DNA from 2 places in the Streptomyces sp. NPDC058045 genome. Region 2 is predicted to be linked to the other one. Evidence: riboswitches for the same ligand, from Rfam matches in the RefSeq annotation. Region 2 holds a riboswitch; the other holds the start of a gene.
What was found. Region 2 has a riboswitch for S-adenosylmethionine ahead of thrC (threonine synthase). Riboswitches for the same ligand answer to the same signal wherever they lie in the genome.
Positions count from the first base shown of each region.

Region 1 (15,585 bases), on a different contig from region 2:
AGGACCAGGCTGCGGGCGCCGCGTACCGCGCTGACCCGGCCCTGCTCCCACATCTGCCGGGAACTGCCGCGCGCGGGCCGGTCCGAGGTCACATACCAGCGGCCCTGGACGCGGCGCAGTTGCACGGTACGGCGGGTGGTGACGGGCGCGGAGTCGTAGCCGGCTATGCGGTAGCGCAGCTCGGTGGCGGCCTCGGCGCTGGTGCCGGTGCGGTGGAAGCCGGTGACGCGGTACTCCCAGGACCCGAAGGGCACGCCGGCGAGGTCGCGGTACTCGGTGCGGGAGCGGTCGCCCGCTGCCCGGTCGAGGCCGGCGCCGCCGGTGCGGGCGTAGGCGCTCTCGTCGTGCGCGAGGACCGCTTTGCCGCGCCGGTCGAGCACCTGGGCGACGGGCGCGAGTGAGGCGTCGGCGGTGGTCCGGGAGCCGCAGCCGACCAGCCCGGTCAGCACGGTCGCGGCGAGCAGCAGTGCGGCCGGCCCACACCCGAGCCGTGCCGCTCGCCCCGCACCCCTGTGACCTGCCACCTTGCGATGGTAAGCGCTCCCGGCCGGGCGTGTCGGCCCCGGGGCCGCCGCGGTCAGACGCGGGTGACCGAGGAGATCGGCATCATCGCCACCGGGTCGTGGCGGACGGCGGCCCCCGGGTACGGGGCGTGGACGACCTGGCCGCCGCCGACGTACATGGCGATATGGCCGGCGTCGGCGCCGTAGGTGACGAGGTCGCCGGGGCGGGCCTCGGCGAGGGGGATACGGCGGCCCGCGTTCCGCTGCTCCTGGGAGGTGCGCGGCAGGGCCACCCCGGCCTGGGCGTAGGCCCACCGCATCAGTCCTGAGCAGTCGAAGCTGCCCGGTCCTTCGGCGCCCCAGGCGTAGGGGCGGCCGAGGGCGGTGCGGACGGCGGCGACGGCGGTCCCGGCGCGGGCGGACGGCGCGAGTCCGGAGAGCGGGCCGAGCAGGCCGGGCGGCAGGGCCGCGGGGTCGCCGCCGCGGGAGGCCCGGCCGTACCCGGCCCGGCGGTCGGCGGGCAGCGCGCCCAACAGCCGCCGGGCGCGGGCGAGTTTGTGTTCCACGGTGCGCTTGTGGCGGGCCACGGCGCGGCGGTCGCGTTCCAGTGCGGCGAGGGTGCCGCGGGTCTCGGCGCGGTCCTGGGAGAGTTCGCGTTCGGCGCTCAGCAGGGAGCGGAGCTGGGCGGCCCGGCGCACCCCGATGCGGTCCAGGGTGCCGGCCCGGTCCAGGTAGTCGTCCGGGTCGGAGGAGAGCAGCAGCACCATCGACGGGGCGAGGCCGCCGCTGCGGTACTGCGCGCCCGCCAGTGAACTCAGCGCGCCCCGCAGGGTGTTGACCCGGTCCTGGACGCGGGCGATGCGGTCCTGCCCGGCGCTCGCCCGCTTCCGCAGCGAACCGACGTGCTCCCGGGCCCCGTTGTACGCCTCGGTGGCGCGCTCCGCCTCCCGGTAGAGCCGGTCCAGCTCGGCGCCCGGGTCGGCGGTGTGCCGCGGTCCGGCGGGCGCGGGTCCGGGAGCGGCACCGGCGGGGGCGGCGAGGGCGGCGGCCGCGACACCGACCACGCCGACGAGACCGGCGGTGGCGCGCGGGGCGTGGACGATCCGGACGGTGCCCGGTCTGCGGCGATGGGACCCCATGGGCGGCCGCTCTCCCTTCCGCTGACGTCCTCCGCGGGCGCGGAGCGATGCGACGCCGAACGGTAGCCGCGCGCCCACCTCACAACCAGCGAGGAAGCCGTCACGGACGGTGACACCTCGCCGCTGACGCAGGTCAACGACGGGGTGTGCGGCGGAAGTTCCCGGTGGAATTCGCCCGTTCGGGGGCGGGCACGATGCCGGGGTCCAGGGGTGGGGCCGGGGGTCCGGAGAGGGGACCGGGGTCGCCGCCCCGGTCCCCGTGTCAGCGGCCGAAGCCTCCGACTCGGCGGTGCCTCAGAGGCGGACGCCGAACTGGAACGGCATGTTGTTGATCGACTCGTAGCGGACCACGGTGCCGGTGCGCGGGGCGTGCAGCACCTTGCCGCCCCCGGCGTAGAGGCCGACGTGGTGCAGGTCGCCGTAGAAGAGCACCAGGTCGCCGACCTGGAGCTGGCTCTGCGAGGAGATCCGGGTGCCCGCGCCGGCCTGGGCCTGCGAGGTGCGCGGGATGGAGACGCCGGCCTGGTTGTAGGCCCAGGAGGTGAGGCCGGAGCAGTCGAAGGAGCTGGGGCCGGTGGCGCCGTAGACGTAGGGCGTGCCTATCTTCGACTGGGCGGCGGCGAAGGCGGCGCCCGCGCGGCCCGAACCGGGCTTGGGGGCGGGGGTGTTGTCGCCGCCGCCCGGGTCGCGGTCGCCGCCGCGGCTGGCCCGGTCGTCGTCCTCCATCTGCCGCCGCTCCTCGGCGGTCAGGCTGTTCAGAAGCCGCTGGGCCTCGCCGAGCTTGCCCTGGATCTGCTTCTTCTTCTTGCCGATCTCCTTGCGGGTCTCGGAGAGGTCGGCCAGCTTGTCCGCGGCTTCCTTGCGCTGCTGGGAGAGGACGCGCTGCTTGCCCTGGATCTTCTTGAGCTGCGCCACCTGCTGACCGCTGAGCTGGTCGAGGGTGGACGCCTTGTCCAGGTAGCTGTCCGGGTCCGCGGAGAGGAAGAGCTGCAAGGAGGGGTCTATCCCGCCGGAGCGGTACTGGGCGCTGGCGAGCGAACCGAGGCCGTCACGCAGCTTGTTGAGGTCCTCCTGGCCGCGGGCGACCTTGTCCTGGAGCTCCCCGGTCTGCTTCTCCAGCTTCTGCTGCTTCTCCTTGGCCCCGTTGTACTTCTCGGTGGCCTGCTCAGCCTGCTCGTAGAGCTTGTCGACCTTGGACTTGACCTCGTCCTTGTCGGGCTTCGGGGCGGCCTGCGCGGCCTGCGAGGTCAGGGCCACTGCTGCTGCGGCGGTCGCGGTGAGCACGGTCACTCGTGCGCGGCTCGGCTGCTTGGGTCGACGGTGGGACGCCACGGGGGCGAGCTCCTTCTTCCTCCAGCCGCCTACCGACACACCGGTGGGCGGTGCCCCTCCACCGTCACTCCCGATGAGTGATCAACCGAGCGGAGGTTCGAGCCAGACCCTAGTGACCTTCTTGTGATCAGTTCAAATCCTGACGGGAAAAAAGTACGGCTCGCCGGACATTCTTTGCTCACAACTCACAGCAGGTAGCGACCCCTTGACGGAAGGTCGCCCCACCCGGCCCTCAATTCGGGCAAGCAGCACAGAAGTTGCAGTCGGGACAGTCGCGACGAAGAGATCGAACGCGGCACCGGGCATCGGACGACGCCCCCCGCGGCGCTCGGAGTCAGGCGCGGGAGAGCCGCTTGAGGAGTACGGCGGAGGCCACCGGGCGGGCGCCGGCCTTGGCGATGCCGTCCGCCACCTCACGGTCAGTGGAGACCACGATGACCGGCCGCCCCGGCGGTTCGGCCCGCACCAGCTGCCGGATCAACTCGTCCGCCGTCACCCCGGGCTTGGAGAACAGCACCCGCACCCCGCGCGGTGGCGCCAGCAGTACCGGCGCCGCCAGTTCGGCCCCGTCGAAGACGCAGGTGACCTCGGCGCCGGTCTGCGCGGCGAGTTGGGAGAGGGTGCCCAGCAGCCGCAGCCGCTGCTTCTCCAACGGCATCTGCGGATAACCGGTCTTGGTGACGTTGTAGCCGTCGACGACGAGATGGGCCTGCGGCAGCGCCAGCAACTGGTCCAGTACCGCCGGGTCGTGCTCGGAGAGGGCGCGGGCCGCGATGTCCTTGGGCGTCATCCGGCCCGGCTCGACCGCGTCCACCGTCTCCGCGGGCCGTACCGACACCGGCGGCAGGGCCAGTTCGCGGCGCAGGCCCTGGGTGGCGTCGAGGAGGGTGTCGAGCAGCAGCCGCACCCGCATGTCCTCCACGCTGCGGCCCTCCCGCGCGGCCCGCCGGGCGGCCTCCAGCGCCGCCTCCGCCTCACCGAGGCGGGACTTGAGGCGGCGGTTCTCGCTCTGCGCGGCCGACAGCCGGCCCTCCTGATCGGCCCGCGCCTCCTCCGCCCGCTGCTCCGCCTTGCGCACCGCGGCCTCACCGCGGCGTACATCGCTGAGCGCGGCCCGCAGCTTGCGGTGCAGGGAGTCGCCGTGCCGCCGGGCCTCTTCGAGTTCGGCGCGCAGCGAGTCGGTCTGGGCGCGCACCCGGTCCTGGGCCTCGGCCAGTTCGGCGCGCAGCCGCCGCACCTCGGCGCGGTGCTCGTCCCCGGCGCGCTCGGCGTGGGCGCGCTGCACCTCCTCGCCGGCGGCGGTCACCAGCTTCGCCCAGCCCGGCGGGCGCAGCACATACGCGGCGGCGGCCACCTCCTGCGGGTCGGCGGCGGGCGGCGGATTGCCCGCTTCGAGGGCGGCCACCAGCTCCGGCTGGGCGGCCCGCAGCTTCTCCCCGATGCGCTGCCGGAAGACCGGGTCGCCCTCCACCGCGGCCGCCATCGCGTTCCCGGCGAACCTGACCCGCCGGCTCGGGGTGAAGCGGGCGTACTGCCGGAGCTGGGCGGGCAGCTCGGCGACGGTGAGCCCGCCGAAGCCGTCCGAGACGAGCTGCACGACCCGGCGGCGCACCGCCTCGGGCAGCGGGCGGTCGAGCACCTCAGCGGTGCCGTCGTCCGGCTCCCCGCCTGCGCTCTCCACCATCGTCACCCCATCTGCTCCCTGGGCCGGCCCGGTCAGGAACCGGCGCCCGGCCTGTCCACCAGCTCGACCTGGTCCACCGCGTTGCACCAGCGGCACCGCACCGACTCGATGGTCTCACTGACCACCTCGCGCTCCTCCACGCTCGGCTCCCCCGCGAGGTCCAGGTGCACGTACTCGACGACCTTCGACGAGCGGGTCACATCGAACCGGGTCAGATTGCCGCAGAGTGTGCAGCGCCAGCGGGTCTCGGCAGTCGGCAGGGGGACCGTCATGGTGGCTGTCGCATCCTTCGGGTTTCCATGGTGCGCCGCTTTACTCGGTGCTCCGGGTCAGCGTGCTGCGTACGCCCCGCAACCCTAGCCTGCCCGGCGGAAGCGGCCGCTCCCCGTCCATGGCGCGATCCGGCGAGGCGGTCCGGACCGGCGGGACCCCTTACGTCATGATCTGCGCATGATGCGGGTACGGGGCGGCAGCCGGCGGCGGGATACGCGGACCGGCCGGGTACGGGGGCCGTCCGCGCCGGTGACGTACGGGCTGATGCTGCTGTGCGGTCTGCTCTTCGCGGGCAGCCCCGCGGCGGGCCTGGTCCGGCCCGGCGACGGCACCGCGGCGCTGCTCGCCGCCCAGCAGGACTACTTCGACCGCTGGGGCGTGGTCCCGGCCCGGCTGCTCGGCGGCCCGCCCCCGCTGCACCTCGTCCCGAGCGCCGCGGACACCCTCCTCAGCGCGCTGTTCGTGCACGCCAACTGGGTTCATCTGCTGGGCAATCTGCTCTTCCTGCACGTCTTCGGCGCGATGGTGGAGCAGCGGATGGGCCGGATGCGGTTCACCTTCTTCTACCTGGTGTGCGGGGCGCTGGCGCTCCTCGGCTACGCGCTGGCGCACTCCGGCTCGGAGCAGAGCCTGGTGGGGGCCTCGGGCGCGATCTCCGCGGTGCTCGGCGCCTTCCTCTTCCTCTTCCCCAAGGCCCGGGTCACCAGCCTGCTGCCGTTCCTCTTCTTCCTGCCGCTGCGCTTCCCGGCCTGGGTGGTACTTCCGTTCTGGGTGGTACTCCAGTGGCTCTCGGTACGGCAGGCGGACCAGGGCCCGGGGGTCGCCTACCTCGCCCACCTGGTCGGCTTCGGTCTGGGCTTCGGCTACGCCTGGGTGCGGTGGGGGCGGGCGGGCGCCTCGGCACACGGCACCGGAACACGGGGCACTAAAGTTGGCAGCGCCCCAGCTCCGGCCCCCGAGGGAGACAGCCAGCCGTGATCACCGCGATCGTGCTCATCAAGACCAGCGTGGACCGGATCCCGGAGATCGCGGAGTCCATCGCCGCGCTGGACAGCGTCAGCGAGGTCTTCTCGGTGACGGGGACCTACGACCTGATCGCCATGGTGCGGGTCGCCCGCCATGACGACCTGGCCGAGGTCATCCCCGGCAGCATCAGCAAGATCCCCGGCGTGGAGGGGACGGACACCCATGTCGCCTTCCGCACCTACTCCCAGCACGACCTGGAGGCGGCCTTCTCCATCGGCCTGGACTCGTAGTCCGTTGACGGCTGGGCGGGCGGCTCAGCGGGCGGTGGCCGGGTCCGGGACGCAGCGGCCGTCCTCGGTGCGGTAGGTCCAGCGCGCCCCGTCCCGCACCAGCTCGGTCACCGCCCGTACGAAGCGGTCGATGTGCTCGTCCGGGGTCCCGGCGCCGAAGCTCACCCGGATCGCGTTCAGCGACCTCTCCCCCGGCGCCGCCTCCGGCGCCCCGCACTCGCCCTGGTCCCCCGGCTCCGCCCCGAGCAGCGTCCGCACCAGCGGGTGCGCGCAGAACAGCCCGTCCCGTACGCCGATGCCGTACTCGGCGGAGAGCGCCGCCGCGAAGTGCGAGCTGTTCCAGCCGGCTACCACGAAGGACACCACCCCGACCCGCGGCGCCGCGTCCCCGAACAGCGACAGCACCCTCACCTCCGGCACCCCGGCGAGCCCCGCACGCAGCCGGGCCACCAACTGCTCCTCCCGCGCCACCAGTTGACCGAAGCCCGCCTCGGTCAGCGCCCGGCAGGCGGAGGCCACGGCATGGGCACCGATCACATTCGGCGAACCGGCCTCATGCCGCGCCGGCCCCTCCTGCCACTCCACGTCCACCCCGCCGTCCGCCCGCCGCGCCACCTTCCGCGAGGCACCCCCGCCCGCGAGGTACGGCTCGGCCTCCCGCAGCCAGTCCGCGCGCCCGGCGAGCACCCCGGCACCGAACGGGGCGTACAGCTTGTGCCCGGAGAACGCGACCCAGTCGACATCGAGCCGGGCGATGTCCACCGGCCGGTGCGGGGCGAGTTGGGCGGCATCCAGCACGATCCGGGCACCGTGCGCATGGGCGGTGGCCGCCAACTCGCGCACCGGCCACAACTCCCCCGTGACATTGGAGGCACCGGTCACACACACCAGGGCGGGCGTCCCCGCACGGCGGGCGGCGAGCGCCGCGTCCAAGGTGCGGAGGGCCTGCTCGGGGGTGCGGGGCGCGTCGAGGAAGGTGACCTGGGCGCCGCGCCAGGGCAGCAGCGAGGCGTGGTGCTCGGTCTCGAAGACGAAGACCTCGCAGTCCGCGGGCAGCGCGGCGGCCAGCAGGTTCAGCGAGTCGGTGGTGGAACGGGTGAAGACCACCTGGTCCCCCTCCCGGCAGCCGAGGAAGTCCCCGACGGTACGCCGCGCGCTCTCGAACAACTCCGTGGACAACTGCGACAGATACCCGGCCCCCCGATGCACGCTGCCGTAGTACGGGGCGTAGGCGGCGACGTCGTCCCAGACCCGCTTCAGGGCCGGGGCGCTGGCGGCGTAGTCGAGCGCCGCGTATTCGGTCTCGCCACCGGTGACGAGCGGCACCCGAACATCGGCCCCGAGCACGGGCAGCACGACCTGCTCGGTATCGGCGGGTGCGGTGACGGGAGTGGTGGCGGGGGCGGTGGCAGTGACGGCGGTTGCAGACATGGCGAACTCCATTGCGGCGCAGGCGAGTTGACCGGCCGAAGCAGCGGGCGGCACACAGGTACGCGGGGCGCGGCGGGCAGTGCGCGGCGGCGCGGCGCGTGACGGCGGACCACCGGACGGCGGCACCGGGCAGCCGGTACGGGGACACGGGTGCGGGTGCCGGCCGGGGCTTCGGCGCGGGCGGATCAGATGAGGCGGAGGTGGGGCGCTTCGCCCTATCGCATTCGCTTGCTCACGGAACAGCTCCCCGAGGACCAAGGACCCCGCGGGGTCCGCGCTTGCCGAAGGCTTCTGCCGACGGCCCGGTCTTCACCCGGGGCACCCCGCCACGGACGGAGGGTTGCCGGACAGCGGGCCGGGGCCGTAGTCGCTGTCGCTCATGACCTGCCGAGCACTATGCCAGACGCCAACGCCCCGACGAAACCTGGTCCACATACCGGAATCCCCCGGAGGTTCCCGTCCCCCACCGAGGTCGGAACGGGCGGGCGCGGACTTCGGTGCGCGGAAGTCCCCGCACCGAAGTCCGCGCCCGCCCGAAAGGGACTCCCCGCAAAGGGAACCGCGACTACACCTGCGTGGCCCGGGCCCACCGCTCCAGGGCCGCCCGTGCCGCACCCGAGTCGATGGACTCGGCGGCCACCTCCATACCCGCCCGCAGTTGCCCGGCGAGCGTCCCCTCCCCCGGCCGGACGGCCACCAGCGCCGCCGCCGAGTTCAGCAGCACCGCGTCCCGTACGGCACCCCGCTCCCCGTCCAGCAGGCGCCGCGCCACCTCCGCGTTGTACGAGGAGTCCCCGCCGCGCAGCGCCTCCACGGGTACCGGCTCGATACCGACGTCCCGCGGGTCGAAGCGCTCCTCCCGCACCACCCCGTCCCGTACCACCCACACCCGCGAACCGCCGGTGACGGTCAGCTCGTCGAGGCCGTCGTCGCCGCGGAAGACGAGGGAGGAGTTACCGCGTTCGGCGAGGACGCCGGCCACCACGGGCGCCATCCGCTCATCGGCGACACCGACGGCCTGGGCGCGTACCCGGGCCGGATTGGTCAGCGGGCCCAGCAGGTTGAACACGGTGCGGATGCCGAGCTGCCCGCGAGCCGTGCCCGCGTACCGCAGCGCCGGGTGGAACTTCACCGCGAAGCAGAAGGTGATCCCCGCCTCCTCCGCGACCTGGGGGATGCGGTGCGGCGGCAGATCCAGATTGACGCCCAGCTTCTCCAGTACGTCGGAGGAGCCGGACTGGGAGGAGGCGGCCCGGTTGCCGTGCTTGACGACCTTGACGCCCGCGCCGGCCACCACGATCGCGGACATGGTGGAGATGTTGACGGTCTTCGCGCCGTCGCCGCCGGTACCGACGATGTCGACGGTCTCGCCCGGCACCTCGATCACATTGGCGTGCTCGTACATCGCGTCGACCAGGCCGGAGATCTCGGCCACCGTCTCGCCCTTGGCCCGCAGCGCCACCACGAACGCGGCGATCTGCGCGTCCGTGGCCTCACCACGCATGATCCGGTCCATGGCCCAGGCCGTGGCGTCGGCGCTCTGGTCCTGACCGGAGAGCAGCGCCTCCAGGACGCGGGGCCAGGAACGGCCCGCCGCGGTGTCGCCTCCAGCGGGGTTCACAGCGTTCATATGCCGCTCCTGGTATTCGAAGGATCCGGACCCCACCCTATCCAGCGCCGGAGACAGCGAAGAGCCCCGCCCAGGTGCTGGACGGGGCTCTGCGCTGTGGCGGTACGGCCGTGGCGACGGCCTGCCGGGCGCGCGAAGGAATCAGTGGTGGCCGTGGCCGCTGGTGATCTCCTCGTACTCCTCGACGGTCGGCTTGGGGATCTGGTTCCCCTCGCCGTAGTAGCCCTTGGAGAGCTTCGCGCGGAGCCTGTCGACCGGCGACACCTTGCGCTGAACACCGTTCTCGTCGACGGTCTCGCCGATCTCGTACGGCTGGTACTGGTCGTGCGCGGTGAGGGTGTGCAGGGCCTCCGCGTCGAGCGGCTCGTGCACCTCCACGAACTCACCGTGCGGCAGGCGCTTGATGATGCCGGACTCGCGCCCGTGCAGCACCTTCTCCTTGTCCCGGCGCTGGAGGCCGAGGCAGATCCGCTTGGTGACGATGAAGGTGATGACCGGACCCACGAAGAAGGCGACCCGCACGAACCAGGTGATCGCGTTGATCGACAGATGGAAGTGCGTGGCGAACAGGTCGTTGCCACCGCCGATCAGCATGACCACGTACCAGGTGAGCCAGGCGGCGCCGAGACCCGTGCGCGTGGGGGCGTTGCGCGGCCGGTCCAGGATGTGGTGCGCGCGCTTGTCCCCGGTGACCCAGGACTCGATGAACGGATAGAGGGCGAGGACGACCAGGACCATCGGGAAGACGATCACCAGCGGGATGGCCACGCCGAGCGCCAGGGTGTGCCCCAGGAAGTTGATCTCCCAGCCGGGCATCGTACGGATCAGGCCCTCGGAGAAGCCCATGTACCAGTCGGGCTGGGCTCCGGTGGACACCTGGTCGGGGCGGTACGGTCCGACCGCCCACACCGGGTTGATGGTGACGAGCGCCGCGATGGCCGCGACGACACCGAAGACCAGGAAGAAGAAGCCGCCGGCCTTCGCCATGTACACCGGCATCAGCGGCATACCCACGACGTTCTTGTTGGTGCGGCCGGGGCCCGCGAACTGCGTGTGCTTGTGGTAGAAGACCAGGAGCAGGTGGCCGACGACCAGGCCCAGCATGATGCCCGGCAGCAGCAGGATGTGGACCGAGTAGAAACGGGCCACGAAGTCGCCGCCGGGGAACTCCCCGCCGAAGAGGAAGAACGACATGTAGGTGCCGACGACCGGCACCGACAGGATCGCGCCCTCCATGAAGCGGACACCGGTGCCGGAGAGCAGGTCGTCCGGGAGCGAGTAGCCGGTGAAGCCGGTGAACATGCCCAGCACGAACAGCAGGAAGCCGAACACCCAGTTGACCTCACGCGGCTTGCGGAACGCACCGGTGAAGAAGACGCGCATCATGTGCACGAACATGCCGGCGAGGAAGATCAGCGCCGCCCAGTGGTGGATCTGCCGGATCAGCAGACCACCGCGCACATCGAAGCTGATGTGCATGGTCGAGTTGAACGCCTCGGAGACGAGCTGCCCCTGCATCGGGACGTAACTGCCGTTGTACGTCACCTCGTTCATCGACGGGTGGAAGAACAGCGTCAGATACACACCCGTGAGGATGATGATGATGAAGCTGTAGAGGCAGACCTCGCCCAGCATGAAGGACCAGTGGTCCGGGAAGATCTTCCGCATGTTGGCCTTGGCCAGGCCGTAGAGCCCCAGCCGGCCGTCCGCCCAGTCCGCTACGCGCTCGCCCGCGGGTGCCTTGCCCCGCCGTGCGCCGGACGCGGTGTTCTCTTGAGTACTCATCCGCGCTCCCAGAAGGACGGACCGACGGGCTCCGCGAAGTCGCCGAGCGCTTCGAGGTAGCCGTCACCGTTCACGCCGATACGCAGCTGCGGCAGCGCGTGCCCGGCCGGGCCGAAGATCACCCGGGCCCCGTCGGCGAGGTCGAAGGTGGACTGGTGGCAGGGGCAGAGCGCGTGGTGCGTCTGCTGCTCGTACAGGGAGATCGGGCAGCCCACGTGGGTGCAGACCTTCGAGTACGCGACGATGCCCTCGTGGGACCAGTCGAGCTCCTGCTTGTCCTTGATGGTCTCCGGCTGGAGACGGATCAGCATCAGCGCCGACTTGGCGATCTCGGTCTGGAAGTCCTCGTCGTGCTCCTCCAGGCCCTCGGGCTTGGCGAAGGTCAGTGAGCCGACGGTGATGTCCTCGGGGCGCATCGGCTCGTTGGTGTTCATGTTGATGACGAGCTTGCCCTTGCGCCACGCGGTGTGGCGGAGCTTGGTGCCGGGCAGCGTGCCGAGGTCGCGCAGCAGGACCACACCGGAGAGCGGCACCAGGGCCAGCGCACCGAACATGGTGTTGCGGATCAGCTTGCGGCGACCGAAGCCGGACTCCTTGGCGCCCTGCTTGAAGTCGGCAATGACCTGTTCCCTGACCTCGGACTCGGCCTCGATCGGGTGCCGCTCGTCGGCGACCTCCACGTCGGACATCAGGGTGCGGGCCCAGTGGATCGCGCCCGCGCCGATGCTGAACAGCGCGACGGCGAGGGTCAGGCCCAGCGAGAAGTTGAGCGCGCTGACGTGCCCGATCGGCCAGACGAAGATCGACTTGTCCTTGGGGATCGCCACATAGGAGGCGATGAAGCCGACCGTGGCGAGCATCGACAGCAGGAACAGGAGGGCGACGGTGCGCTCGGAGCGCTTCGCGGCCCGCTCGTCGAGGTCCTGGATGCGGGGCTCGTGCGGCGGCAGGCCCGGGTCGGCGAAGGGGTCCTGCCCCTGCGGGACGGCCACGGAACCGTGCTCTGTGTCCTGCTCGTTGGGCAGGTTCTCTTCAGGCATGTCTTCTTGGCTACTCATGACTTCTTGGCCTTTGCGGTCCGCGCGGCGACCCAGACGGCGATGGCGATCAGCACACCGAGGCCGAAGATCCAGCCGAAGAGACCCTCGGTGACGGGGCCGAGCCCGCCCAGGTCGAGTCCGCCGGGGCTCACCGTCTTGTCGCTGTTGACCGCGTCGAGGTACGCGATGATGTCCTTCTTGTTCTGCGAGGGCATCGTCGTGTCGGGGAAGGAGGGCATGTTCTGCGGGCCGGTCTGCATGGCCTCGTAGATGTGCTTCGGGCTCACCCCGTCAAGTGGCGGCGCGTACTTGCCCTTGGTGAGGGCACCGCCCTTGCCGATGAAGTTGTGGCACTGGGCGCAGTTGGTGCGGAAGAGTTCACCGCCCTTGGCGGCGTCCGCGCCCTGCGGGCTGTACTCCTTCTCGGTCGGCACGGTCGGGCCGGCGCCGAGCGAGGCGATGTACGCGGCGAGCTGGTCGATCTCGGCCTGCGAGTAGATGACCTTCTTGCGGGGTGCCTGCGCGTTCTGCTGCTGGAGCGGCATCCGGCCGGTGCCGACCTGGAAGTCGACCGCGGCGGCGCCGACACCCACCAGAGACGGACCGTCGGAGGTGCCCTGACCGCCGGTCCCGTGGCAGCTTGCACAGCCCACATCGAAGAGCTTCTTGCCCTCGTCGATGGCGAGAGACTGGGCGGTTTCGTCGGCCTGCGCCTTGTCCGCGGGCGCGAACACGGCGTACAGCCCCCCGGTGACCGCCAGCGCGAGGAGTAGGACGACGACCGCCGCCAGCGGATGGCGTCGTCGTGCGGAGAGCTTTTTCACGGATTACCCCGGTGTCAGGATCTTCTGCGTCGATGCTTCAGGAGGGATCGGTCGTCGAGAACGATCCGGTTACTTGATCAGGTAGATCGTGGCGAAGAGGCCGATCCAGACGACATCGACGAAGTGCCAGTAGTACGACACGACGATCGCTGCGGTCGCCTGCGAGTGGGTGAACCTCCTGGCCGCATAGGTGCGCCCCAGGACCAGCAGGAAGGCGATGAGACCGCCCGTCACATGCAGTCCGTGGAATCCGGTGGTCAGATAGAACACCGAGCCGTACGGGTCCGAGGACAGCGAGAGCCCGTCCTTCTTGACCAGCTCCGTGTACTCGAAGATCTGCCCCCCGATGAAGATCGCTCCCATGATGAAGGTCACCACGAACCACATGCGGAGCTTCTTCACGTCACCGCGCTCGGCGGCGAAGACCCCGAGCTGGCAGGTGAGGGAGGAGAGCACAAGGATCGTGGTGTTCGTCGCCGAGAACGGAACGTTCAGCGACTCGGCCATCTCCTTCCAGTGAGCCGGCCCGGTCACCGATCGCAGGGTGAAGTACATCGCGAAGAGGGCCGCGAAGAACATCAGCTCGGAACTCAGCCAGATGATGGTTCCGACGCTGGTGAGGTTCGGCCGATTGACCGACGGGTGCGCGTGCCCGGTTTCTACTGTCGTTGCTGTCGCCACGATCGACATTATGTCTGTCGCTTATCTCGCGCTCACCCCGGGGGTACCGTTCGGTGTGTTGATGGGGTGTGCCCAGCCGTGATGCCTCATGGGAGCCCTGTCCGAACCGCTGTTGACGGGATGTGGGAAGGGGTAGCATCCGCGCATCAGCTCCCCCGCAGGCTTGGAGGCACCATGCAGGCGACCGCCACCGTGCTGGTCTACAGCGACGACTCCCGTACCCGTGAGCAGGTCCGGCTCGCGGCGGGCCGGAGGCCTGCCGCCGACCTGCCGCCGGTGGAGTTCCTGGAGTGCGCGACGATGCCCGCCGTTCTCAAGGAGTTGGAGACGGGCGGCATCGATGTCTGCGTGCTGGACGGGGAGGCGGTCCCCGCGGGCGGGATGGGTGTGTGCCGGCAGATCAAGGACGAGGTGTTCCGCTGCCCGCCGGTGCTGCTGACCATCGGACGACCGCAGGACGCCTGGCTCGCCACCTGGAGCCGCGCCGACGCCGCGGTCACTCTTCCGATTGAACCTGTGGAGTTCGCCCAGGCGCTGGCCTCGCTGCTGCGGACCCGGCTCTCCGTCGGCGCCTGACGGGCTCCCCGACAGCCCGCCGGCGTCCTCCTCAGACCTGCGGCCGCAGCCGGGCCGCCTGCACCGTCTGAACGGAGTTGCGGTCGGTGGCGTTCTTGCCGCCGCCCAGTACGGCGCTGCCCTCGCGCCACTTGGTCCAGTCGAGGTTCCAGTCGCCGAAGCCGTTGTCGAAGGCGCTCATGTCCTCGCCGTCGCTGTTGACGACCTGGACGATGTCGCCCTCGCGCACCGTCTCGAAGAACCACTCGGCGTCGCCGGTGCTCAGCCCGGTGCAGCCGTGGCTGACGTTGGCTGCGCCCTGCGAGCCGACCGACCAGGGTGCGGCGTGGACGTACTCGCCGCTCCAGGTCAGGCGGGTCGCCCAGTGCACCGGCAGGTCGTAGGAGTCGCCGCTGCCCTCGGCGATGCCGACGGTGGCGCTGCGCATCTGCACGAAGGACTGCTTCTCCAGGACGACCTTGATGCCGTTGCGGGTCTCGAAGCCGGGCTTGCCGGTGGTGACGGGGACCTCGTTGATGTCCTCGCCGTTGCGGTAGACGGTCATCTGGTGGGAGGACGCGTCGGTGACGGCGACTATCTTGTCCCCGGTGGTCAGCTTGACGGGCTTGGACTCGGCCCCCCACAGCGAGCGGTCGACCCGGATCCCCTTGAGGTTGCTGTGCACGTTGATCTTGGCGTGCGCGGGCCAGTACTCGCGCGGCCGGTAGTGCAGCGTCTTGTCGTCGACCCAGTACCAACTGCCCTCGACGGCGGGCACCGAGTCGACGCGCAGGGCGCGCTCCACGATGCGGCGGGCCGCCAAGTCCTTTACGGGCGTGCTGAGTTCGGCGGTGACGGGCTGGCCCACGCCGTACTCGCCCGCCTTGGGACCGAACTTGACCTTGAGGGTCTTCTTGGCCTTGGGGGTGCCGGTCTCGAAGTCGAGGACCTTGCGGCCGGGGGCGCCGTCCTCGTTCTCGGTGGAGACGCGGAGCGTGTAGCGGGCGCCTGCGGCGAGGGGTGAGGTGCTGTGCCACCTGTCCCCGTCCGCGGAGAGTTCGCCGGGCACGAAGCGGCCTGTGGCGTCGACGGCGGTCACATCGGTGATGCGGCCCTCGCCGTCCTTCGCGGTCACCTCCAGCGCCTTGTCGGGGTCGGCCTTCTTGCCGTCGGAGGGCCCGTTGAACGAGATCTGGTCCGCCGCGTCGTACGGCTTGGCCGTGGGCGAGTTGTCGGAGCCACAGGCGGTGGCCCCCGCGACGAGGGCGACCACCAGCAGGGAGCAGCTGAGGACCGTGCTGGTCCGCGGTGAGTGGTTCATGAGCCCAACGTAGGAACGTTCGGCGGGGGCGGCGCGGCCGGTGGGCCTTTCGGGGCAATGGACTGCTGCACGCGGAGGAGCCCGGACGCTCCCTGTGGAGTGTCCGGGCTCCCGGCCGTTCAGCGCGTGCT
Region 1 covers NZ_JBHVRR010000025.1:46,485-62,069, forward strand. Annotated here, with positions in the region: gene ACFVST_RS17150 (hypothetical protein) at 1-524, opposite strand, end outside; gene ACFVST_RS17155 (NlpC/P60 family protein) at 578-1,642, opposite strand; gene ACFVST_RS17160 (NlpC/P60 family protein) at 1,937-2,974, opposite strand; gene ACFVST_RS17165 (NYN domain-containing protein) at 3,309-4,658, opposite strand; gene ACFVST_RS17170 (hypothetical protein) at 4,691-4,930, opposite strand; gene ACFVST_RS17175 (rhomboid family intramembrane serine protease) at 5,109-5,909, shown strand; gene ACFVST_RS17180 (Lrp/AsnC family transcriptional regulator) at 5,906-6,187, shown strand; gene ACFVST_RS17185 (aminotransferase class V-fold PLP-dependent enzyme) at 6,212-7,618, opposite strand; SAM riboswitch class IV at 7,888-8,003, opposite strand; gene trpD (anthranilate phosphoribosyltransferase) at 8,184-9,248, opposite strand; gene ACFVST_RS17195 (cytochrome bc complex cytochrome b subunit) at 9,390-11,033, opposite strand; gene ACFVST_RS17200 (Rieske 2Fe-2S domain-containing protein) at 11,030-12,091, opposite strand; gene ACFVST_RS17205 (c-type cytochrome) at 12,088-12,897, opposite strand; gene ACFVST_RS17210 (heme-copper oxidase subunit III) at 12,967-13,587, opposite strand; gene ACFVST_RS17215 (hypothetical protein) at 13,753-14,154, shown strand; gene ACFVST_RS17220 (Ig-like domain-containing protein) at 14,186-15,454, opposite strand; gene ACFVST_RS17225 (cytochrome c oxidase subunit 4) at 15,584-15,585, opposite strand, start outside.
Region 1: it holds a riboswitch for S-adenosylmethionine, as region 2 does, so the genes downstream of both, ACFVST_RS17185 (aminotransferase class V-fold PLP-dependent enzyme) here and thrC (threonine synthase) in region 2, are expected to answer to the same signal.

Region 2 (15,585 bases):
GCGGGACCGACTCCGGCGAGTCCGCGCCGCACAAGGGCGACGACGTCACGATCGGCCTGCTGCTGCCGGAACGGGACGCCGCCCGCTACGAGAAGTACGACCGCCCCGACATCGAGAAGCAGGTCAGAAAGCTGACCAAGGGCAAGGGCACCGTCCTCTACGCCAACGCCGGGCAGGACGCGGCCCGTCAGCGCCACCAGTTCGAGGCGATGATCGCCAAGAAGGCGGATGTGGTCCTGGTCGACGCGGTGGACGCCAAGGCCATCGCCCCCGCGGTGCGGAAGGCGAAGGACGCCGGTGTCCGGGTACTGGCCTACGACCGGCTCGCCGAGGGACCGGTGGACGGCTATGTGACCTTCGACAGCGAGCTCGTCGGAGAGGTCCAGGGGCGGGCCCTGCGCGAGGCACTCGGCCCGAACGCCAAGTCGTCGAAGGTCGTCATGCTGAACGGCGCCCGGACCGACCCCAACGCCGCCCTCTTCAAGGAAGGCGCCCTCGCCGAACTCGGGGACCACGTCGACATCGTGAAGTCGTACGACGTGGAGGACTGGAAGCCGGAGAACGCGCGGGCGCGTATGAAGAGCGCGATCAACTCGATCGGCGCGGACCGGATCGCCGGGGTGTACGCCGCCAACGACGCCATGGCGGGCGCCGCGATCGCCGCGCTCAAGGAGGCCGGCCGCACCCAACTGCCCCCGGTCACCGGCCAGGACGCGGAACTGCCCGCGGTACGCCGCATCGTCGCCGGCGAGCAGTACATGAGCGTCTACAAGCCGTACCGGGAAGAGGCGGCCGGGGCGGCGCAGATGGCCGTGCTGCTGGCCCAGGGCCGCATGATCGAGTTCGACGGGATGGCGCAGGACCGGTCCGCCAACGCCTCCGAGAAGAAGATCCCCACCCTGCTGGTGCAGGTACGGCCGCTGACCCGGAAGACGATCGCGTCGACGGTGATCGAGGACGGCCTCTACAAGACCGACGAGATCTGCGTCCCCGCCTATCTCACGGCCTGCTATTCCATCGGCCTCAAGCACTGAGACGGCCGGAGCGTCACCGATTTCCCGGTGTCGAGCCAGGTCCAACCAGGCGCCACGCTGCGGTCATAGCAGGCCGCTATGTTCCGATAGAAGACTTTGCTTTGACGGTCACTTGGGTCAGCGGACACCCTTGACTGGTTACCCTTTTTTGGATCTGCTTTTCCGTTCTGCGAAAAAGTTGGAGGTGCGTCCGTATGTATTCAGTGACCAACCCGGCCACCGGGGAACTGATCGAGGAAATCCCGAACGCGACCGACGAGGAGGTCCTCGCCGCGATCGACCGCGTCGACAAGGGCTACACCTCTTGGCGCCGCCGACCCGTCGCCGAACGTGCCGCCATCGCACTGCGGGCGGCGGAGCTGTTCGCCGAACGCTCCGACGAACTCGCCGAGATCATGGCCCTGGAGATGGGCAAGCGGATCAACGAGGGCCGCGGCGAGATCGGCATCGTCCGCGACATCTTCGAGTACTACGGCTCCAAGGGCCCCGAGTTGCTGGCGGACGAGCCGCTGACGCTGAAGACCGGCGAGGCCGCCATAGCCAAGGAGCCGATCGGCGCGCTGCTCGGCATCATGCCGTGGAACTTCCCCTGCTACCAGGTCGCCCGGTTCGTCGCGCCCAACCTGGTGCTCGGCAACACGATCCTCCTCAAGCACGCTTCCATCTGCCCCCGTTCGGCCCTCGCCATCGAGCGGATCCTCCACGAGGCCGGGGTGCCCGAGGACGCTTACGTGAACATCTTCGCGTCCAGCAGGCAGGTCCCGTCGATGCTCGCGGACGACCGCGTCAAGGGGGTCTCGCTCACCGGCAGCGAGGCGGCCGGCATCTCCGTCGCCGCGGAAGCGGGCCGCAACCTCAAGCGCGCCGTCCTCGAACTCGGCGGCTCCGACCCGCTGATCGTGCTGGACACCGACGACATGGAAGCGACCGTCAAGGCCACCGCCACAGCCCGGATGCGCAACTGCGGCCAGTCCTGCAACGCGCCGAAGCGGATGATCGTGCTGGCCGAAATCTACGACGAGTTCGTCGACGGCATCACCAAGCGCGTCGCGGACTTCTACCAGCCCGGCGACCCGACGGACCCGGCGACCAAGCTGCCCCCGCTCGCCTCCCTGTCCGCCGCCGACGAGGTGGCCGCCCAGATCCGGACCGCCGTCGACCAGGGCGCGACCCTGCGCACCGGCGGCAAGCGCATCGGCCCCGGCGCCTACCTGGAGGCCACCGTCCTCACCGATGTGACGCCCGGGATGAACGCCTACCACGAGGAGATCTTCGGCCCGGTGGTGCTGGTGTTCCGCGCCGAGACCGAGGAGGAGGCGATCGCCATCGCCAACGACTCCCCGTTCGGCCTGGGCTCCGCCGTCTTCGGCACCGACCCCGAGCGCAACCGCCGGGTCGCCGACCAGATCGACGCGGGCATGGTCTACCTGAACAAGGCCGGCGGCTCCACGGCGGACCTGCCCTTCGGCGGCATCAAGCGCTCCGGCCTCGGCCGCGAACTCGGCGCCCTCGGCATCGAGGAGTTCATGAACAAGAAGTCGATCCGGCTGTAGGCGGGAATCCGGCTGGGAGTCCGACGGCAGGTCCTCCCGTGACCGCACCCGGCTGGGATCCGGCCGGGTGCGGCGGCCGTTCGTCAGCCGGGCGGGTCCGCACCAGGCGACGCAGCGCATCCACTACCGGGCGATATGCGGGTTTCCTACATCTCTGGCCCGATGTGGTTGTTCTACCCGCGTTCCATCCTGGAGGTATGAACGCTTCGCCTCCTCCCCCGGCCACCGGTCCCTTCGCGGACCGGTCCGGCCCCGGGCGGGTGCGCGGCGCGACGGCGGCCACCCGCAGCGAGCACCGCCACACCGCCGGCGACGTACTGCGCGCACTGCGCGTCTACGCCGCCGCGGCCTTCGGCGTGGCGATCCTCGGCGAGTACGGCGAGCAGGCCGGCGCCCGTCACGCCTGACCCACCCGGCACACGGCTTACCTCACATCCGGCTCCCCGTCAGCGGGTTGCCCGGATTGTCGCCCTCCGCTTCCGGCGAGTTGATAATGGTCGGCATGGTTGACCGTTCCACCACTTCCCCCCAACCCGAACCCCACCCCGCCACCGAGGAGTTGCACCGCCGCTGGTGCGAGACCCTGATCCGGGCCCGGAGCGGTGCGACCGCCCCGCCACCCGGCCCGTACGCGGACCGGCTGCTGGCCCGGTGGGCGGAGCCGCAGCGGCACTACCACTCGACGGACCATCTGCTGAATGTGCTCGACCAGGTCGACAGCCTGGCCGCGCACGCCGAGCAGCCGGATCTGGTGCGGCTGGCCGCCTGGTTCCACGACGCGGTGTACCGCCCGAACCGCTCCGAGAACGAGGAGCGCAGCGCGGCCCTGGCCGAGCGGGCACTGCGGGAGGCGGGGCTCGGCGCCAGCGGGGTGCGGGAGGTGGTCCGCCTGGTGCAGCTCACCACGACCCATGATCCGCGCGGCGGCGACACCAACGGCGAGGTGCTGTGCGACGCCGACCTGTCGGTACTGGGCGGGGAACCGGCCCAGTACGCGGCGTATGTGGCGGCGGTGCGCGCGGAGTACTCCTTCGTACCGGACGCGGACTTCCGTACCGGGCGGGCCGCGGTGCTGCGCCAACTCCTCGATATGCCCGCGCTGTTCCGCACCCCCGGCGGGGCGGGCCGATGGGAGTCGCCGGCCCGCCGCAATATGCGCGCCGAACTGGCCGTCCTCACCCCCTGATCGGCACACCGCCACCGCCAACGGCCTTACCGGCGGCCCCTGTTCACCTCCCGTCGCGCTGTCCGTTCCGCCCGGTAATCACCGCGCGGGACGGCTGCCCCCCGGGCTAGGCTCGGGCCCATGTGTGCAATGGGTGGGGACCAGGTGGAGGAGGCCATGGCGGGCGCCGTGAGCGCGCTGCGGCCGGCGGTGGGGCGGGACTGGAGGGTGCGCGCGAGCGGCCTGGAGTGGGACTGCCTGCACACCGCGGCGCATCTGGCCGGCGGCCTCGCCCGATACGCGGGCCAGCTCGCCGCCCGCCGCACCGACCGCTATGTACCGTTCGAGGTGTCCTTCCGGGAGGACTCCGGCCCGGCGGACGTGCTGGACGTACTGGACACGATGGGCAGGCTGTTCGCCCTGACGCTGCGGGCCACCCCGCGGGGGACGCGCGCCGCGCACCCGTACCCCGCGGGCGGCTCGGACCCCGCGGGCTTCGCCGCGATGGGCGTCACCGAGATCGTGCTGCACACCCATGACCTCGCCACCGGCCTCGGCGTCCCGTACGAGCCGCCGGCCGCGCTCTGCGAGGCGGCCCTCACCCACCTCTTCCCCGAGGCCCGGCCCGGCCATCCGCCCTGGCCGACACTGCTCTGGGCGACGGGCCGCGGCGAGCTCCCGGACCGCCCGCGCACCGGGCACTGGCGGTGGCGCAACCCCCTGGTGATCCCCGGCGAGCGCATCGAGTTGCGGGAACTGACGGTCGCCGCGGCCACCGATCTCCACCTCGGCGGCGACGGCGGCTTCGACTGGGTGGCCGACGGCCCCTTCGAGGGCACCCGCGGCGCCAGCGGAATGCTGCGCCGCAAATACGAGGACGGGACGCTGCGCCCGGGCTGGGAGGTGTACGCCATCGTGCGCCGGGAGGACGGCCGGGCCCTGGGCGGCATCGGCTTCCACGGCGCCCCGGACGAGCAGGGCCGCGCGGAGGTCGGCTACGACCTGGCCCCCTCCGCCCGCAATCAGGGTTACGCCACGGAGGCCCTGAGCACCCTGGGCGCCTGGGCGTTCACCCAGCCCGGCCTGCGCATACTGCACGCGGTGATCGACCCGGCGAACACGGCCTCCCAGCAGGTGGTCACCCGAGCCGGTTTCCTCCCCCTCACGGACGGCCCCCACCCCACCCCCACCGAGGACGGCACCCCGATGCTGGTCTACGGCTTCATGGGCTGAGGGCACCGGGCACAACAGCCCCGTGCGTGGGGAGAGTTGGCCTGCGGCTGCCCCAACCACCCGGCGCTGTCCGCCCGTTCCCGGTCCGGCGGTCCAACTGCCTCAGACGGGGCGGCCCTTGGGGCGGCGCAGTCCCGCCTCCGTGAGCAGCCGGACCACCTCCCGGCTGCTGACCTCGACCGCCCCGGCCCGTACCGCGTCCGCGTACCGGTGCGAGGGCAGGTCGTAGTGGTCCCGTTCGAAAGCGCGGCCGGGTACGCCGAGGGCGGCGGCGAAGGTGTGCAGCTCGGCGAAGGAGGCGTCGCTGACCAGGTGCGACCAGAGGCGGCCGTGGCCCGGCCAGGTCGGCGGGTCGATATAGAGCGTCATCGGCGGCGGGCGCTCAGGGGGCGGCGGGGCCGTGCCCCGGCACTCGGGCGAGACCGCCGACCGCGGCCACCTTCACCCCCGCCTTGGCGCACACCCAGTGCGGGTCGGGGCCCAACTCGGGCTCCACGTCGAGCGCATGGGGGTCGCCGGAGCCGCAGACCGGGCAGAGCGGCCAGCGCCCGTACCGCTCCAGCAGCGCGTCCTGGACATCCTGGGCGACGAGCCCCGCCACATAGGGGGCGCCTTCCGGCCACTGCTCCACCCACCAGCGCCGCTGGGTCACCGAGTCCTCCACCATCGACACCACGTCCGCCTCGGCGACGGCACCGGCGACGAGATCGGCGATCACCAGGGCCCGCGCCGCGTGCAGCACCCGCTCCAGCGCGGGCGTCGCGGCGGAGCCGGAGGAGCCGGCGGGGGCGGTCCGGTCAGCGGGGCCGGTCCGGTCAGCGGGGTCGGTGGGGTCGGTGGGAGCCATGTCCTCCATTGTGCGCCACCCGCCGCGCGTTCCGCCGGGCCACCCTCCACCCCCACCAGAGGTCCCGACCACTTGGTGGCCGACCGTAACGAGAGCCGGAGCACCCCTTGACCGCGAATCCGCGCGAAAATATCTTTCATCATGTGACCCATGACGTGAAGGAAATTTTCGCAGGCAGCCCGGCGTCCGGGGCCTCCTCCCGGGCCTGGGAGGGTCCGCCGTCCGCGGCGCTCGCCGCCAAGGTGCGCACCCTGGGCCCGTCGATGACGCGGTCCATGCAGCGCGTCGCCGAGGCCGTCGCGGGTGATCCGGCGGGCTGCGCGGCCCTCACCGTCACCGGTCTCGCCGAGCTGACCGGCACCAGCGAGGCCACCGTGGTGCGCACCGCCCGCCTCCTCGGCTATCCCGGATACCGGGATCTGCGTCTCGCGCTGGCCGGTCTCGCCGCCCAGCAGCAGTCCGGCCGCGCCCCCGCCGTCACCGCGGACATAGCGGTGGACGACCCGATCGCCGATGTGGTGGCCAAGCTCGCCTACGACGAGCAGCAGACCCTCGCCGACACGGCCGCCGCCCTGGACACGGTGCAGCTCGGCGCCGCCGTCGCCAGTCTCGCCGCGGCCCGCCGTACCGACATCTACGGCATCGGCGCCTCCTCCCTGGTCGGGCAGGACCTGGCGCAGAAGCTGCTGCGGATCGGCCTGATCGCGCACGCGCACGGCGACCCGCATCTGGCGGTGACCAACGCGGTGCAGTTGCGCACCAAGGACGTGGCGATCGCCATCACCCACTCCGGGTCCACCGTCGATGTGATCGAGCCGCTGCGGGTGGCCTTCGAGCGGGGCGCCACCACCATCGCCATCACCGGCCGCCCGGACGGCCCGGTCAGTCAGTACGCGGACCATGTGCTGACCACCTCCACCGCCCGCGAGAGCGAGCTGCGCCCCGCCGCGATGTCCTCCCGCACCAGCCAACTCCTCGTCGTGGACTGCCTGTTCGTCGGCGTGGCACAGCGCACCTACGAGACGGCCGCCCCCGCGCTCTCCGCCACCTACGAGGCCCTGGCGCACCGGCACGCCCCCCGCACTCCCGGCGTCCGCTGACCCGGGCCCCTCCCCCCACACCCCCGCCGAACCCCACGGTATGCACCGGAAAGAGCCACACCAGATGACCTCCACCACCGACGCCTCCGGGCACTCCGGAAACCCCGGTACCCCCGACGCCGCCGGAACCTCCGGACCCGCCGACACTTCCGGTCACCCCGGGGACGGCGGCGAGTACCGCGAGCTGCGAGCCGAGCTGGAGACCCTCACCACCGAGGCGTTCCGCCCCGAACTGGCCGAGATCGACCGGCTGTCCACCGCCGAGATCGCCCGCATCATGAACGGCGAGGACGCCACCGTGCCCGCCGCCGTGGCCGAACAACTGCCCCGGATCGCCGCCGCCATCGACGGCACCGCGGAACGGATGGCCCGCGGCGGCCGCCTGATCTACGCGGGCGCCGGCACCGCGGGCCGCCTCGGCGTCCTCGACGCCAGCGAGTGCCCGCCCACCTTCAACACCGACCCGGCCGAGGTGGTCGGCCTGATCGCGGGCGGCCCCGGCGCGATGGTCACCTCGGTCGAGGGCGCCGAGGACTCCAGGGACCTGGCCGCGGCCGACCTGGACGCGCTACGGCTCACCGAACGGGACGTGGTCGTCGGCATCTCCGCCTCCGGCCGCACCCCGTACGCGATCGGCGCGGTGCAGCACGCCCGGGGGCTCGGCGCGCTCACCGTCGGCCTGTCCTGCAACGCGGACAGCGCGCTGGCCGCCGCCGCGGAACACGGCATCGAGGTCGTCGTCGGCCCCGAACTCCTCACCGGCTCCACCCGGTTGAAGGCGGGCACCGCGCAGAAGCTGGTGCTGAACATGCTGTCCACCATCACCATGATCCGCCTCGGCAAGACCTACGGAAACCTGATGGTGGACGTCCGCGCCTCCAACGAGAAGCTGCGCGCCCGCTCCCGCCGCATCGTCGCCCTCGCCACCAGCGCCTCCGACGAGACCATCGAGACGGCACTCACCGCGGCCGACGGCGAGGTCAAAACCGCCATCCTGATGATCCTCGCCGACGTGGACGCCCCCACCGCGACCACCCTCCTCACCGGCACGGGGGGCCACCTCCGCCGGGCCCTCGACGGGTAGTCGCGGCCCCACCGGCGGCGGGACGTCAGGTGGGAGCGGGGTTTCCGGTGCGTTCGATCACCGCTCGCAGGGCCTCGACATGCGCGGTGAACGCCTCGCGGCCCTGGGGGGTGAGCGAGAGCCAGGTCCGCGGGCGCTTGCCGACGTACCCCTTGGTGACCTTGACGTAGCCGGCCTTCTCCAGCGTGGCGGCCTGTTTGGACAGCACCGAGTCGCTCACCTCGACGGCGTCGCGGACGTAGCCGAACTCCGCCTTCTCGGCTGCCGCCAGCGTCGCCACGATGGAGAACCGGACCGGGGAGTGGATCACCTCGTCCAGCGCGTGCCGGGGATGGTTCATGCCCGCACCCGCCTGGCCGTGACCCAGGCCGCCCCGAATCCGGGCAGCGCCACCAGGACCGCGCCCGGCAGCCACCAGACCAGCTCGCCGCGGAAGAACGCGACACCGAAGCCGAGCACGATCCCGTACAGCACGGCCCAGACGCCGATCATCACGCCGTGCGTCGCGGCCATCCCGCGGTGCGCGACCGGCTGCCGTGCCGCGTACACGCTCAGCACCAGGATCGCCGACATCCAGAGGCCCATGCTGAGCCCGACGCCCAGCGGCCCTCTCAGCAGCCCGAGGGTCAGCACCATGGCGAACGAGACCGTCCCGTACGCCAGTTGATAGCGGACCACCCAGTGCGAGCGCCGGTCCACCGATGTCTTGAGCTGTTGCGCCTGCGCGAGCGCGGCGGCCGGATCCATCTCGTTCATCGCCATACCCACACCATGGCAAGTACTTTCCGAGTTGGCAAGTACTTTCTTCAAAAGGGCCGGCCTCTTGGTGCCCCGGGCGGCAGCCGGAAACGCCCGAGGGCGGCACCCCTCCGTGAGGAAGGGGTGCCGCCCTCGGTTGCGCTCTGCGCGGGACCGGCCGATCCGTCGGGACGGATCAGAAGTCCATGTCACCGCCCGGCATACCGCCCGGGGCGCCCGCGGGGGCGGCCTTCTCCGGCTTGTCGGCGATGACGGCCTCGGTGGTGAGGAACAGCGCGGCGATGGAGGCGGCGTTCTGCAGCGCGGAACGGGTCACCTTCGCCGGGTCGATGATGCCCTCGGCCACCAGGTCCACGTACTCGCCGGTCGCGGCGTTGAGGCCGTGACCCGGGGTGAGGTTGCGGACCTTCTCCACCACGACGCCGCCCTCAAGGCCGGCGTTCACGGCGATCTGCTTCAGCGGGGCCTCCAGGGCGAGCTTCACGGCCTGCGCGCCGGTCGCCTCGTCACCCTCAAGCTCCAGCTTCTCGAAGACCGCGGAGGCCTGGAGCAGGGCCACGCCACCACCGGCGACGATGCCCTCCTCGACGGCCGCCTTGGCGTTGCGCACGGCGTCCTCGATGCGGTGCTTGCGCTCCTTGAGCTCCACCTCGGTGGCCGCACCGGCCTTGATGACGGCCACGCCGCCGGCCAGCTTCGCCAGGCGCTCCTGGAGCTTCTCGCGGTCGTAGTCCGAGTCCGAGTTCTCGATCTCGGCGCGGATCTGGTTGACGCGACCCTGGACCTGGTCGGCGGAGCCGGAGCCGTCCACGATGGTGGTCTCGTCCTTGGTGATGACGACCTTGCGGGCGCGGCCCAGCAGCTCCAGACCGGCGTTCTCCAGCTTGAGGCCGACCTCCTCGGAGATGACCTCGCCGCCGGTGAGGATGGCGATGTCGCCGAGCATGGCCTTGCGGCGGTCACCGAAGCCCGGGGCCTTGACGGCGACGGACTTGAAGGTGCCGCGGATCTTGTTGACGACCAGGGTCGACAGGGCCTCGCCCTCGACGTCCTCGGCGATGATCAGCAGCGGCTTACCCGACTGCATGACCTTCTCCAGCAGCGGCAGCAGGTCCTTGACGTTGCCGATCTTGGAGTTGGCGATCAGGATGTACGGGTCGTCGAGCGACGCCTCCATACGCTCCATGTCGGTGGCGAAGTACGCCGAGATGTAGCCCTTGTCGAAGCGCATACCCTCGGTGAGCTCCAGCTCCAGACCGAAGGTCTGGGACTCCTCGACGGTGATGACGCCTTCCTTGCCGACCTTGTCCATGGCCTCGGCGATCAGCTCGCCGATCTGGACGTCGGCGGCGGAGATGGAGGCGGTGGAAGCGATCTGCTCCTTGGTCTCCACGTCCTTGGCCTGCTCAAGCAGGGCGGCGGAGACGGACTCGACGGCCTTCTCGATGCCGCGCTTGAGGGCCATCGGGTTGGCACCCGCGGCGACGTTGCGCAGGCCCTCCTTGACGAGCGCCTGGGCGAGAACGGTGGCGGTGGTCGTACCGTCGCCGGCGACGTCGTCCGTCTTCTTGGCGACCTCCTTGACCAGCTCGGCGCCGATCTTCTCGTACGGGTCCTCCAGCTCGATCTCCTTGGCGATCGAGACGCCGTCGTTGGTGATCGTGGGGGCGCCCCACTTCTTCTCAAGGACGACGTTGCGGCCCTTGGGGCCCAGGGTCACCTTGACGGCGTCGGCGAGCTGGTTCATGCCGCGCTCAAGGCCGCGCCGTGCCTCCTCGTCGAACGCGATGATCTTGGCCATGTGAAGTGGTCCTCCCGGGACAGGTCCCCCCGTGCCCTGCCACGAGCATGGGGGCGATTGCTCCGGACCGCGCTGGCGCCCGCGACGGACGGCCTGCCTGCCTGCGTGGTTCCTTGCCCCACCCGGCCGACGGGCCTCACCGACCCGGTCCTTCTGTCACTCTCACCTTCAGAGTGCTAACGCCAATGATTAGCACTCGGCACCAGAGAGTGCAAGGAGACTTCGCGCAGCGAAGCCGTTGAGGGGCGGTGGCCGGGCGACGGGAGGGCGCAAGGAGACTTCGCGCAGCGAAGCCGTTGAGGGGTGGGCGCGGGGCCGTCCCCGGACACGTGAGAGGGTCCGCACCCCGGGCGGGGTGCGGACCCTCTGTGAAGATCGCTGTTCTTCAGTCGGCGCTTCAGCCGGCCACGCGGACCATGTCCGCCTGCGGTCCTTTCTGGCCCTGCGAGATCTCGAACTCGACCCGCTGGCCTTCCTCCAGGGTGCGGTAGCCGTCCATCTGAATCGCGCTGTAGTGGACGAATACATCCGCACCACCGTCGACCGCGATGAAGCCGTAGCCCTTCTCCGCGTTGAACCACTTGACGGTGCCCTGAGCCATGCCTAACTCCCCTATTACTGGCCCTTGCACAGGACCGCACTTCGCGGACCCGGGTCAGAACTCACCCCCCAGTGAATGGAGGTGTGCGCCGGAACGCCTCGACCGCGGCTGAATGTATCTGTCCAACTGCCGTCTGCAACAGGTCATCCGAACGAGAAATCTCGGAGCGCCAGAACGGAAGTATGAGGAGAATTCATGGAGTTCCGGGGCAAGTCGGGCCGGGCAAAGGCCGTGAAACGCCTAAAAGAACAGAGCAATTTGACTGCTTCTTACCGCAGTTCAGCCCGGCTCCGGCAGGCGTCCGTCGCGGCGGGCAAGGCGTGTTCCCCAACCTTACCGCGTTCAACCATGCAGAATTGCCCCCTCCGCTTGTAATAGAGCGGAGGGGGCAATTCGTGACCGCGGGGGACCATCCGGCCCCTGACAGATCAGCAGCCGCCGGCCACGGCCGGGATGATCGAGACGCCCGCGCCGTCCGGCGTCACCGTCTCCAGCCCCTGCTCGAAACGGACGTCGTCGTCATTCACATACACATTGACGAAACGGCGCAACTTGCCCTGGTCGTCCAGGACTCGGGCCGCGATCCCGGTGTGGTTCTTCTCCAGATCGGCGATCACCTCACTCAGCGTCGCCCCCTCCGCGACCACCTCGGACTGTCCGCCGGTGTAGGTACGAAGAATCGTGGGAATACGGACCTTCACGCTCATACATCTCACCTCAGAAATCTCGTGGGGGTGCCCCTTGATGGCTGCCCGTCAGGGCACCGTTCCGGGGCGCGGGGATGAATCCGAACCCGTCAGCCGGCCAGTCCCGCGGCGCGGAACGCCTCCAGGTTCGGCCGAATCGTCGCCGTCGGCCCGGTGGTCGGCGCCACCGCGTCCAGGGTCTTCAGGCCGTCGCCGGTGTTCAGGACGACCGTGGTGAGCGCCGGGTCGATGGCGCCCGCCTCGATCAGCTTCCTGGTCACACCGACCGTCACCCCGCCCGCGGTCTCGGCGAAGATGCCCTCGGTGCGGGCCAGTAGCTTGATCGCGTCCACGACCTGCTCGTCGTCGACGTCCTCCACCGTGCCGCCGGTGCGGCGCGCGATGTCGAGGACGTAGGGGCCGTCGGCCGGGTTGCCGATGGCGAGGGACTTGGCGATGGTGTCCGGCTTCTGCGGGCGGACCACGTCGTGACCGGCCTTGAAGGCGGTGGACACCGGGGAGCAGCCCTCGGCCTGCGCACCGAAGATCTTGTACGGCTTGTCCTCGACCAGGCCCAGCTTGATCAGCTCCTGAAGACCCTTGTCGATCTTGGTGAGTTGGGAGCCGGAGGCGATCGGGATGACGAGCTGGTCCGGCAGCTCCCAGCCGAGCTGCTCGCAGATCTCGTACGCCAGGGTCTTGGAGCCCTCGCCGTAGTAGGGCCGGAGGTTGACGTTGACGAAGCCCCAGCCCTCGCCGAGCGGGTCGCCGATCAGCTCCGAGCAGAAGCGGTTGACGTCGTCGTAGTTGCCCTCGATGCCGACGAGTTCGCCGCCGTAGACCGCGGCCATCACGACCTTGCCCTGCTCCAGGTCGTGCGGGATGAAGACGCAGGAGCGGAAGCCGGCGCGGGCCGCGGCGGCGCCGACGGCGCCCGCGAGATTGCCGGTGGAGGAGCAGGAGAGGGTGGTGAAGCCGAAGGCGCGGGCGGCCTCGATGGCCTGGGCGACGACGCGGTCCTTGAAGGAGTGCGTCGGGTTGCCGGAGTCGTCCTTGATGAACAGGCCGCCGGTGACGCCCAGTTCACGGGCGAGGTTGTCGGCCTTGACCAGCTTGGTCCAGCCCGGGTTCAGATTCGGCTTCTCGGCGACGTCGGCGGGGACGGGCAGCAGCGGAGCGTACCGCCAGAGGTTGTCCGGGCCCGACTCGATCTTCCGGCGCAGTGCCTCCGGGTCGCCCAGCGGGAGGTCGTAGGCGACCTCCAGAGGGCCGAAACAGCTCGCACAGGCGAAGTCGGGGCCCAGCGGGAACCTTTCGCCGCACTCCCGGCAGGAGAGTCCGGAGGCGGGACCGAGGTCCACGGAAGTCGCGTCGTCGGAACGGCTCACTGTCTGCACAGCCATGGTGGCGAGGCCCTCTCTCCTCATCTTCCCCGCGGCGCATCTCGCCACGAGACGGAATTGGCACCTGCCCTAGCCGGGGCCCCGCGGTGGACCGTGACGCGGTCGGAACGAGAACCGGCTGGAGGGTTGCCGGGGCTTCAACGGGCCGTATCCCTCTGCCCCTCTGGATGAGCGGTATGGCTCCGGGATCAGCGGGTGATCCGGTGCGTTTGGCACGGACCGACCCCGACATGCGACGGTCATCCGCGTTGTTCAAGACTGTAACCGAAGGCCCGGAGGGTTGAGACAGCCGTCCGAAGCGCGAGATGGATCACAGCCGGGCGGGCGGGGAGAGGGAGAAGAACGGTGCTGGAGGAGGTCGAGCGCTGGCTGACCAGGCGCTCCTGGTCGGTGCGCGACCGCGGGATGCAGCAGTTGCTCACCGCGAAGCGGGCGGCGGGCAGCACGGTGAGCGTGGTGCTGCCGGCGCTCGACGAGGAGGCGACGGTCGGCCGGATCGCCACCGTGATCCGCCGCGAACTGATGGCGCCGGCCGCCCCGCTGGTGGACGAGCTGGTGGTACTGGACTCGGGCTCCACGGACCGTACGGCACAGGTGGCGGCCTCGGCGGGGGCGCGGGTGGTGCACCGGGACTCGGTGCTGCCGCGGATACCCGCCCTGCCCGGCAAGGGCGAGGTGCTGTGGCGCTCGCTGCTGGTCACCGGCGGGGACGTGGTCTGCTTCGTGGACGCCGATCTCACCGAGTTCTCCGCGGACTTCGTCACCGGCATCGTCGGCCCGCTGCTCACCGACCCGGAGGTCCACCTGGTGAAGGCGATGTACGACCGGCCACTGGCGGCCGCGGCCGGCGGCGGGCAGGGCGGCCGGGTCACCGAGCTGGTGGCGCGCCCACTGCTCAATATGCACTGGCCGCAACTGGCCGGTTTCGTCCAGCCCCTCGGCGGCGAGTACGCGGCCCGCCGCTCGCTGCTGGAGCGGCTGCCGTTCCCGGTGGGCTACGGCGTGGAGCTGGGGCTGCTGGTGGACGCGCTGCACACGGTGGGCCTGGACGCGCTGGCCCAGGTCGATGTGGGGGTGCGGCGCCACCGGCACCAGGACGGGCAGGCGCTGGGGCGGATGTCCGCGGCGATCTACCGCACGGCACAGGTCCGGCTTGCCCGCGGGCATCTGCTGCGGCCGGAGCTCACCCAGTACGTACGCGGCGAGAACGGCTTCGAACCGCGGACGTTCCCGGTGGACACCGAGGAGCGGCCGCCGATGGCCTCGATCACGGAGTACACCTCCCGGGACGCCGCGTAGAGGGCTCCGGAGGCCCGGTCCGCGGCGGTTTGGTGGCCGGGCGCGGTGGCTAGGTTCCGGGTATGGGTCATTCTCAGGCTGCGCAGGTCCTCGTCGCCTCCAACCGCGGGCCGGTCGCCTACCGCCCCGCGGACGACGGCACCCTGACCGCCCACCGCGGTGGCGGCGGCCTGGTCTCCGGGCTCTCCGCGATCGGCCCCGAGACGGACGCCCTGTGGGTGTGCGCCGCGCTCGGCGAGGGCGACCGGCGGGCCGCGACCGCCACCGACGACGGGCGGCTCGACCCGGGGGACACCGCGGGGCAGCGGGTGCGGATGCTCACCGTCGACCCGGCGGTGCACGCCGACGCGTACAACGGCATCGCCAACTCGGTGCTCTGGTTTGTGCACCACATGCTGTACCAGACGCCGCTGGAACCGGTCTTCGACGCCGCGTTCCGGCGCCGCTGGGCCGCCTATGAGACCTACAACCGGGCCTTCGCGGAGGCGCTCGCCGAGGACGCGGCGCCGCGGGCCGCGGTGCTGGTGCAGGACTACCACCTGGCGCTGGTGCCGGGGATGCTCCGGGCGCTCCGGCCCGATCTGCGGATCGGCCACTTCTCGCACACACCGTGGGCGCCGCCCGACTACTTCCGGCTGCTGCCCGACGACATCGCCGGGCAACTGCTGACCGGGATGCTGGGCGCGGACCGCCTCGGCTTCCTCACCCACCGCTGGGCCGGCGCCTTCGCCGACTGCTGCGCCGACCGGCTGCCCGGCGGCACCGGCGGCACCGCGATCGGTGTGCACGGGCTGGGCGCCGACGGGGAGTTCCTGCGCGGCCGGGCCCGCACACCCGACGTGGACGAGCGGCTGACGGCGCTGCGCGAGCAGATCGGCCTGGCGCCCGACGGCCGCCCCCGCCGCACCGTGGTGCGGGTGGACCGCACCGAGCTGTCCAAGAACATCGTCCGCGGGCTGCTCGCCTTCCGGCATCTGCTGACCGAGCGGCCCGAGTGGCGCGGGCACGTGGTGCACCTCG
Region 2 covers NZ_JBHVRR010000044.1:3,636-19,220, forward strand. Annotated here, with positions in the region: gene ACFVST_RS22925 (sugar ABC transporter substrate-binding protein) at 1-1,034, shown strand, start outside; gene ACFVST_RS22930 (NAD-dependent succinate-semialdehyde dehydrogenase) at 1,229-2,587, shown strand; gene ACFVST_RS22935 (hypothetical protein) at 2,785-2,994, shown strand; gene ACFVST_RS22940 (hypothetical protein) at 3,090-3,773, shown strand; gene ACFVST_RS22945 (GNAT family N-acetyltransferase) at 3,894-4,985, shown strand; gene ACFVST_RS22950 (DUF4031 domain-containing protein) at 5,088-5,354, opposite strand; gene ACFVST_RS22955 (hypothetical protein) at 5,368-5,832, opposite strand; gene ACFVST_RS22960 (MurR/RpiR family transcriptional regulator) at 5,976-6,932, shown strand; gene murQ (N-acetylmuramic acid 6-phosphate etherase) at 6,997-8,016, shown strand; gene ACFVST_RS22970 (winged helix-turn-helix domain-containing protein) at 8,042-8,356, opposite strand; gene ACFVST_RS22975 (hypothetical protein) at 8,353-8,778, opposite strand; gene groL (chaperonin GroEL) at 8,951-10,576, opposite strand; gene ACFVST_RS22985 (cold-shock protein) at 10,974-11,177, opposite strand; gene ACFVST_RS22990 (ubiquitin-like small modifier protein 1) at 11,606-11,884, opposite strand; gene thrC (threonine synthase) at 11,974-13,266, opposite strand; SAM riboswitch class I at 13,284-13,440, opposite strand; gene ACFVST_RS23000 (glucosyl-3-phosphoglycerate synthase) at 13,612-14,565, shown strand; gene ACFVST_RS23005 (trehalose-6-phosphate synthase) at 14,628-15,585, shown strand, end outside.